One region of the Paraoerskovia marina genome, then DNA from elsewhere that is predicted to be linked to it. Evidence: riboswitches for the same ligand, from Rfam matches in the RefSeq annotation. Region 1 holds a riboswitch; the other holds the start of a gene.

The links. A riboswitch is a leader RNA that binds a small molecule or an ion and turns the genes downstream of it on or off. The one in region 1 is predicted to bind S-adenosylmethionine.
Region 2: it holds a riboswitch for S-adenosylmethionine, as region 1 does, so the genes downstream of both, BLU20_RS13515 (rhodanese-like domain-containing protein) here and BLU20_RS02555 (methylenetetrahydrofolate reductase) in region 1, are expected to answer to the same signal.

What each region holds. Positions count from the first base shown of each region.
Region 1 is NZ_LT629776.1:557,360-561,624, reverse strand. Features, by position in the region: gene BLU20_RS02565 (beta-galactosidase) at 1-497, opposite strand, end outside; gene BLU20_RS02560 (LacI family DNA-binding transcriptional regulator) at 621-1,634, shown strand; SAM riboswitch class I at 1,707-1,811, shown strand; gene BLU20_RS02555 (methylenetetrahydrofolate reductase) at 1,835-2,854, shown strand; gene metE (5-methyltetrahydropteroyltriglutamate--homocysteine S-methyltransferase) at 2,851-4,265, shown strand, end outside.
Region 2 is NZ_LT629776.1:2,975,904-2,980,168, forward strand. Features, by position in the region: gene BLU20_RS13500 (MaoC family dehydratase) at 1-136, shown strand, start outside; gene BLU20_RS13505 (CsbD family protein) at 203-376, shown strand; gene BLU20_RS13510 (aminotransferase class V-fold PLP-dependent enzyme) at 480-1,883, opposite strand; SAM riboswitch class IV at 1,915-2,030, opposite strand; SAM riboswitch class I at 2,143-2,238, shown strand; gene BLU20_RS13515 (rhodanese-like domain-containing protein) at 2,244-2,693, shown strand; gene BLU20_RS13520 (O-succinylhomoserine sulfhydrylase) at 2,690-3,967, shown strand; gene BLU20_RS13525 (LLM class flavin-dependent oxidoreductase) at 4,048-4,265, shown strand, end outside.

The DNA.
Region 1 (4,265 bases):
AGGGCGTTGTGGCACCCGAGCTCGTTCGAGACGTGCCAGAGCACGAGCGCGGGGTGCTCCGCGTACCGCTCGGCCACCGCCCGGACCAGGTTCAGCGCGTGCTCGCGGACGACCGGCGAGCTGGGGCACCACGCCTGGCGACCGCCGGGGCTGACGGTGACCCCGTCGCGCGTCACGGGAAGAACCTCCGGGTGCGCGGTGGTGAGCCACGGCGGCGGCGAGGACGTTCCCGTGCCGAGGTTCACGGAGATGTCGTGGGCGGCCAGGAGGTCCATGACCTCGTCGAGGCGACCGAAGTCGTAGTTCCCGGGGGTGCGCTCGATCTCCGCCCAGCCGAAGATGTTGATGGCGACGAGGTCGACACCGGCCTCGTTCATGAGGCGCACGTCCTCGGCCCACGTCTCGCGCGTCCACTGCTCGGGGTTGTAGTCCCCGCCAAAGGCGATGCCGCGGTGCGGCAGCGGCAGACCGCGGCCCTGTGCTGCGGGGTCGTCCACGTTGACTCCTGGTTCTCGTCGTCGAAAATCAGTGTGTGCACGTGCACACAATCGAGCACGCTACACGACTTCCGGCGATGTGTACACGTGCACACACGACCAGTTCGGAGATAGCCTGCGCTCATGACCCCTCCCCCGCGGCAACGTGCGACGGTCCACGACGTCGTCGCCCGAGCAGGAGTCTCACGCGGAACCGTCTCCCGGTTCCTGAACGGGACGGGGTACGTCTCCGCGGACGCGGCGGCGCGGATCGAGGCGGCGATCGAGGCGGTCGGGTACGTCCGCAACAATGCGGCACGCAACCTCGTGACCCAGCGCTCGATGGCGGTCGGGTTCGTCGTCCACGAGCCCCACCAGCTGTTCCTCGGCGACCCGAACATCGGGTCGATCATGCTCGGCACCAACGACGCCCTCGCCGACGCCGGCTACCAGCTCGTCGTCCTCGTCGTCGCGTCGGACAGCGACGCCGAGCGTGTCTCGACCTACCTCCGCGGCGGGTTCGTGGACGGCGTGGTCCTCGTCTCCGCCCGGACGCACGACGCCGTCGCGGAGGCCGTGGAGAAGATCGCCCTGCCCGCCGCCGTCATCGGCCAGCCGGAGGGCGGCGGCTCCCTCCCCCACGTCGCGATCGACAACCACGCCGCCGCACGCGAGATCACCGAACGGCTCGTCGCGACCGGGCGCAGGCGCGTGGGAATGCTCGCGAGCGCGCTCGACCGGGACTCGGGCGCCGACCGGCTCGCCGGGTTCACCGAGGCGCTCGGCGAGCGGTTCGACGAGTCCCTCGTCGTGACGGACCCCCTGTACTCGTACACGTCGGGCGTCCGCGGCATGGCTGAGCTGCTGCGGCGCGACCCGTCGGTCGACGGGGTGTTCGCGGCGTCCGACGCCGTGGCCGCGGGCGCGATCGAGACGCTGCGCGCGCACGGGCGCCGCATCCCCGAGGACGTCGGGATCGTCGGGTTCGACGACAGCGACTGGGCCCAGCGCTGCACCCCGAAGCTCTCCACGGTGGCGCAACCTGCCCACGACATCGGACACGCGGCCGCGCGACTCGTCCTGGACCAGCTGCGCAGCCCCGAGGCCGCTGCGAACGTGACGCTCCCGACGACCGTGGTCTGGCGCGCCTCCGCCTGAGCACGTCACGTCGTCTCGCCCAACGGACAGCGCTTGGCCCACCATGCGGGCGGCTCGTAGGCTCGTCCCAGCAACCCATCCAGAGCGGTCGAGAGTCCTGGCTCGTCGACACCGCAGCAACCTGCCCGACGGAAGCCTCCCGAGGGGTACAGGTGCTAACGCCAGGTCCGATGGAGACCACGCATGTCTGAGGCACTCGTATGACCGTGACGATCGGCGCAGCCCCGGCCCGCCCGACGATCTCGTTCGAGCTGATGCCCCCGCGCAACCCCGACGCCGCCCCCAAGTTCTGGGAGACGGCGCGCCGCCTCGTCGCGGCCCGCCCCGACTTCGTCTCGGTGACCTACGGCGCGGCGGGCAACGACCGCTCGACCGCACGGAACGTCGTCGGGAAGCTCCTGGCGGGCACCCCCGTCCTCCCGATCGCGCACCTGACCTGCGTCGGCGCGTCGCTCGAGGACACGGAGTCCGTCATCGAGGACTTCCTCGACGAGGGCGTCCGCAGCTTCCTCGCCCTGCGGGGCGACCCGCCCGTCAACAACCCGGACTGGGTTCCGGCGGAGGGTGGGCCGTCGTCGGCCGTCGAGCTGGTGGCGCTCCTGCGCCGCGTCGAGGCACGGCGGTGCGCGGCGGACGTCTCGACCGCGCTGCGCGGGGCAGCCCGGCCGCTGACGATCTGCGTCGCCACGTTCCCCGACGGCAACCGGGACGCGGGCACCACCCGCACCCAGGAGGTCGCCCGCCTGCTGGAGAAGCAGCAGGCCGGCGCGGACTTCGCCATCACCCAGCTGTTCTACGAGGCCTCGTCGTACATCGAGTTCGTCGAGGAGGCCCGGGCAGCGGGCGTCACCATCCCGATCCTCGCGGGGATCCTGCCGATGACCGAGCCGCGCCGCCTGCGTCGTGTCGAGGAGCTCACCGGCGTCCCGGCGCCCACCTCGATCGTCGCCGAGCTCGAGGCCGCGGCGGACGACGACGCCGCGCGCCACGCCCTCGGCGTCCGACGCTCCGTCGAGCTCGCCCGCGCGGTCCTCGCCGCGGGCGCGCCCGGCATCCACGTCTACACCTTCAACAAGCACGAAGCCGCACTCGACCTGCTCGAGGGTGTCCACCTCGACGGCGGGGGTGCGCGGGCGACCAGCCCCGCACCCGCGGACCTGGCCAGCGGGCCGTGGGTCTCCGGCGAATCCACCACCCTCACGGAAGGACTCGCACCATGACCAGCACAGCATTTCCCGGAGGGACCGTCCTCGGTTACCCCCGCATCGGACGACGTCGCGAGCTCAAGAAGGCCGTGGAGGCCTTCTGGGCGGGCGACGCCGACACGCTCGACCTCGAGGTCGCCGCGGGCACGCTCCGCCGCGACACCGTGCGCCGCCTCGTCTCCCTCGGACTGAACCCGGACGACGGGTCGGTCCCCGGGTCGTTCTCCTACTACGACCAGGTGCTCGACGTCGTCGCGCTGCTGGGTGCGGTCCCCGAGCGGTTCCGCGACCTCATCGACCCCGACGACGGCTCCCTCGACCTCGCCGGCTACTTCACCGTGGCCCGCGGTCGCGGCGAGGACGCCCCGCTCGAGATGACCAAGTGGTTCGACACCAACTACCACTACCTCGTGCCCGAGATCAGCGAGACCACGTCGATCTCGTTCGCCGACCACCGGATCGTCCGCGAGTACGCCGAGGCGAAGGAGGCCGGGGTCACGACCCGCCCGGTCCTGGTCGGCCCCGTCACGTTCCTCGCCCTGGCGAAGGCGGCCGACGACGCCGGCGAGGGCTTCACGCCCCTCGACCGCCTGGACGACGTCGTCGCCGCGTACGCCGACCTGCTGCGTGCGCTCGGCTCCGTCGGCGTGCCGTGGGTCCAGCTCGACGAGCCGATCCTCGTGACCGACACCCTCGACGTCCCCGTCGAGCGCGTGCACGAGGCCGTCACGACGGCGTACCGCGCGCTGGCGACGGAGCTCTCGCCGGTCGAGGTCTCGACAGGCTCGACCAGCGCGACCGACTCGACCAGCGCATCGCCCGTCGAGCCTGTCGAGACGGAGGAGGACGTCCGCCCGCGGATCCTCGTCGGCACGCCCTTCGGCGACCTGCGCGGCGGGGACGCCGACGCGCTGGCGCTGCTCGCGGCGACCGACGTCGAGGCCGTCTCGCTCGATCTCGTGCGCGGCGCGGTCCCCACGGGCCCCGTGGCGGGTCTTGAGGGCAAGACCGTCGTCGCGGGTATCGTCGACGGCCACAACATCTGGCGCGTCGACCTCGCGGCGAAGCTCGACCTCGCCGAGCAGGTCGCGGCGCTCGGGGCGGGCGGCGTCACCGTCGGCACCTCGACGTCGCTGCTGCACGTCCCGCACGACGCGGACGACGAGCAGTGGGGCGACGACTCCACCCCCGGCGCCGCACGCCGCAAGCTGCACCCGCAGCTGCGCGAGTGGCTCGCGTTCGCCGACCAGAAGGTCGCCGAGGTCACCACGCTGGCCACGGGCCTGCGCGACGGGCGTGACGCGGTCGCCGACGCCCTGGCCGCGTCCGGCGCCGCCGTCGCCTCCCGCGAGAGCGCCGCGGGCGTCGTCGTGCCGACAGTCCGTGACCGCGCGGCGGGGCTGACCGCGGCCGACTTCACCCGCGG
Region 2 (4,265 bases), 570 kb from region 1:
GTTCGCCCGTCCGGTCGTGCTGCCCGGCGTCGTGGACGTCTCCGTCCGGCCGGGCACCGAGGGCGTGTGGTCCATCACCGGATGGAATGCGCGCAAGCGTCTGCTGCACCTCAACGGGTCGGTGACACCACGCTGACGGTCTCGGCGTGCGAGTTCCGTACGACCTCCTTACGGTCGGTCTCACCGACGAAAGGAGCAGCACATGGGTATCGGCGACAAGATCTCGAACGCAGCAGAAGACGCTCAGGGCAAGATCAAGGAGGGCGCCGGCAAGGCGTCCGACAACGAGCGTCTTGAGGCCGAGGGCAAGGCCGACCAGGCCTCCTCCGACGTCAAGCAGGCAGGCGAGAAGGCCAAGGACGCCTTCAAGCACTGACGCTGACCACGACGGCCCCCACCCGCTGCGGGTGGGGGCCGTCGTGCTGCCAGGTGAGGGTGCGAGGCCGGGCGGCGCCGGACCGTCGTCTCGCCGCTCGCGGCTACTCCGGCAGCGGGCCGCATCCGGCGGACTCGGCGACGAAGCCGGCCGCTGCCGTGGCGAAGAGACCGGAGAGCCCGGAGCCGGCGGGCACGGGACGAGGGTCGTCGACGACGGTCCAGCAGCCGTCCACGACGGTGTACTCCACCTGCGTGCCCTGGGCGACGAACGTCTCGAGGGCACGGATCAGGCGCTCGACCTCCTCACCCGCGGTACCGACACCGACCGAGGCGCGAATGGCCCCGCCGGTCAGCCCGAGCCGTGAGAGCAGCGGGTGGGCGCAGAACCGTCCGTCACGCACACCGATGCCGTGCTCGGCCGAGAGGTAGGCGGCCACGAAGCCTGGGTCGTGCCCCTCGACGGCGAACGTCACGACACCGACCGGGTCCTCGGCGTCGGGCCAGAGGCTGACGACCTCGACCCCCTCGATCGCCGACAGGCCGTCGACGAGGCGCCGTCGCAGCACGGCCTCGTGCTCGGCGAGCTCGGCCGGGTCGACCGCCGCGAGCGCGTCGCAGGCCGCCGCGAGCGCCACGGCGCCGATGACGTTGGGCGACCCTGCCTCGTGGCGGGCCGGTGCGGACTGCCACCGGGTCTCGTCGAGCCCGACCTGACGCACGGCCCCGCCACCGGCCAGGTAGGGCGTGCCCGAGTCGAGCCAGTCGCGGCGGCCGACGAGCGCGCCCGCGCCGAACGGCGCATAGGTCTTGTGGCCGGAGAACGCGATCCAGTCGGCGCCGCTCCGGGCGAGCGAGACCCTGCGGTGCGGGACCAGCTGGGCGCCGTCGAGGACGACCCGGGCTCCGGCGTCGTGCGCGATCTTGACGACGTCCGCGAGGGGCAGAGACTCCCCCGTGACGTTCGACGCCGCGGTGACGGCGAGCAGGACGTAGGGGGTCCGCGCGAGCTCGGCGCGCAGGGCCGCGAGCGTGCCGGAGACCGTCGGTGCGGCGGTCAGCACCGTCGCGCTCCCGCGCTGCCAGGGCAGCAGGTTGGCGTGGTGCTCGAGGTCGAGCACCAGGACCCGACCCGGCAGGCCGTCGGGCCCCGCGGGGACGCAGCCGGCGAGCAGGTTCAACGAGTCGGTGGTGTTGCGCGTGACGACCGTGACGTCGTCCGGCCGTGCGCCGACGAAGTCGCCGATGGTGCGCCGGGAGGCCTCGTACAGGGCGGTCGAGACCTGCGAGAGGTACCCCGCACCGCGGTGCACGCTCGCGTACAGCGGCAGCACCTCGGCGACGCGCTCGGCGACGCTCGCCAGGGCGGGGGCCGAGGCGGCGACGTCGAGGTTGGCGTACCGGATCGGGGCGGCACCGACCCGCGGGACGAGGGTCTCGGCGCCGGTGACGGGGAGCACGGGGTCCAGGTGGTCACAGACCGTGGTCCCGAGAGTTGGTGCGCTCACTGCAGTCCTCCAAGATCCGGGACGCCGCGGCGTCCCACGCTTGCCGCGCACCACCTGGTGAACGGCCGGGTCGTCACCCGGGGCACCCCACCGTGGGAGGAGGGTTGCCGGCCAGCAAACCGGGGTTTCGCGCTGGCACTCATGACCTGCCTCCAAGAATGGCGAGCCGGTCCGGGCCTGTCAAAAGCCGATCTCGCATCGTGGGCATCAATTCTGAGACGGCGTGTTGACGCCCGTCCGCCGTGACGTACGATCCCTCCAACCATCCAGAGCGGCTGAGTGACTTGGCACGATGACGCCGCAGCAACCCCCCTGGCCCTCAGGGCGCGGGTGCTACCGCCACGACCGATGGAGGAGCTCATGAGCACCCCGGACATCCGACCCGCCGACGGCTTTGCCGGTCACATCACCCCCCAGGACGCGTGGGAGATCCTCGCCACCGACGAGCGTGCGGTGCTCGTCGACGTCCGCACCGAGGGCGAGTGGCGCACGATCGGCGTCGCCGACGTCTCCTCGCTCGACAAGGAGACCGTGTACACCCCCTGGGTCACCCAGCTCGGCCCGAACCCGCACTTCCTCGACCCCATCCTCGAGGCCGGCGTGACGCCGGGCGACGGGCGCACCCTCGTGTTCCTCTGCCGGTCGGGCAACCGCTCGATCGGTGCCGCCGCCGCCGCGACCGCGGCCGGTCTCGGCCCCGCGTACAACGTGCTCGAGGGCTTCGAGGGCGACGCCGACGCGCTCGGCGTCCGCAACCAGAACGGGTGGCGCGTCGCCGGCCTGCCGAGCACCACGTGGACCTCCGCATGAGCGCGCCCTACGGGTCCGTCGCGGGCCCCTCGGGCCCCGGCGAGGTGCCCGGAGGCCGTGCGCGCGGGCCTCTGCCCGCGAGCGCCCGTCCGGCGACGCTCGCCGTGCGCGGCGGGCACCGCCGCTCCGAGTTCGGCGAGACCAGCGAGGCGCTGTTCCTCACCCAGGGCTACGCCTACGAGTCAGCCGCCGAGGCCGAGGCCGCGTTCACCGGCGACGCCGACCGCTTCATCTACTCCCGGTACGGCAACCCGACGGTGCACACGTTCGAGGAGCGGATGCGCCTGATGGAGGGGGCCGAGGCCTGCTTCGCCACGGCGACGGGGATGTCGGCCGTCTTCACGTCGCTCGCGGCGATCGTCGGCCAGGGATCGCGCATCGTCGCGGCCCGCGCCCTCTTCGGCTCGACCCTCGTCATCTTCGACGAGATCTTCGCGCGCTGGGGTGTGCAGACCGACTACGTCGACGGTCACGTCCTCTCCCAGTGGGAGGAGGCGCTGTCCACGCCGGCGGACGTCGTCTTCTTCGAGACCCCGTCCAACCCGATGCAGGACATCGTCGACGTCCGTGCGGTCTGCGACCTCGCGCACCGTGCGGGTGCGCTCGTCGTCCTCGACAACGTGTTCGCGACACCGCTGATGCAGAAGCCGCTCGAGCTCGGTGCCGACGCCGTGGTGTACTCCGCGACGAAGCACATCGACGGCCAGGGACGTGTTCTCGGCGGGGCGATCCTCGGGTCGTCGGACTACATCGACGGCCCCGTGAAGACGATGATCCGCAACACCGGCCCGTCGCTGTCGCCGTTCAACGCCTGGACGCTGCTCAAGGGCCTCGAGACCCTCGACGTCCGGGTCCGCGCGCAGAACGCCGCCGCTCACCGGCTCGCCGAGCAGCTCGAGTCGCTCCCCGGGATCGCGGCCGTGCGTTACCCGTTCCTCGACTCACACCCGCAGGCCGACCTGGCCCGCGCGCAGCAGACCGGCGGCGGGACGGTCGTCACCTTCGACCTGGACGTCCCCGCCGGCACGGACCCCGAGACGGCGAAGAAGCGGTCGTTCCAGTTCCTCGACGCACTCCGCGTCGTCGACATCTCGAACAACCTCGGCGACACGAAGTCCCTGATCACGCACCCGGCGACGACGACGCACCGCAAGCTCGGACCGGACGGCCGCGCGGCCGTCGGAATCGCCGAGACGACGGTTCGTCTCTCGGTCGGGCTCGAGGACCCCGCGGACCTGATCGAGGACGTCGAGCAGGCGCTCGCCGCGGGCTGACGCGATCGCCGCCCCGGGGGCCGCGCGAACGTGACGGACGAGACGGAACATCGGTGCCGGACGCGGCGTTGTACCCGGCGATGACTACCACGCCGCGCCTCTCCGTCCTCGACCTCGTCCCCGTCCGCACGGGCCAGTCCAGCGCGGAGGCGATCCACGCCTCGCTGTCGCTCGTCCAGCTCGCCGACCGTCTCGGGTTCGAGCGCTACTGGTTCGCCGAGCACCACAACATGCCGGCTGTGGCGGCGTCGACGCCCCCGGTGATGATTGCCGCGGCCGCCTCGCGCACCGAGCGCAT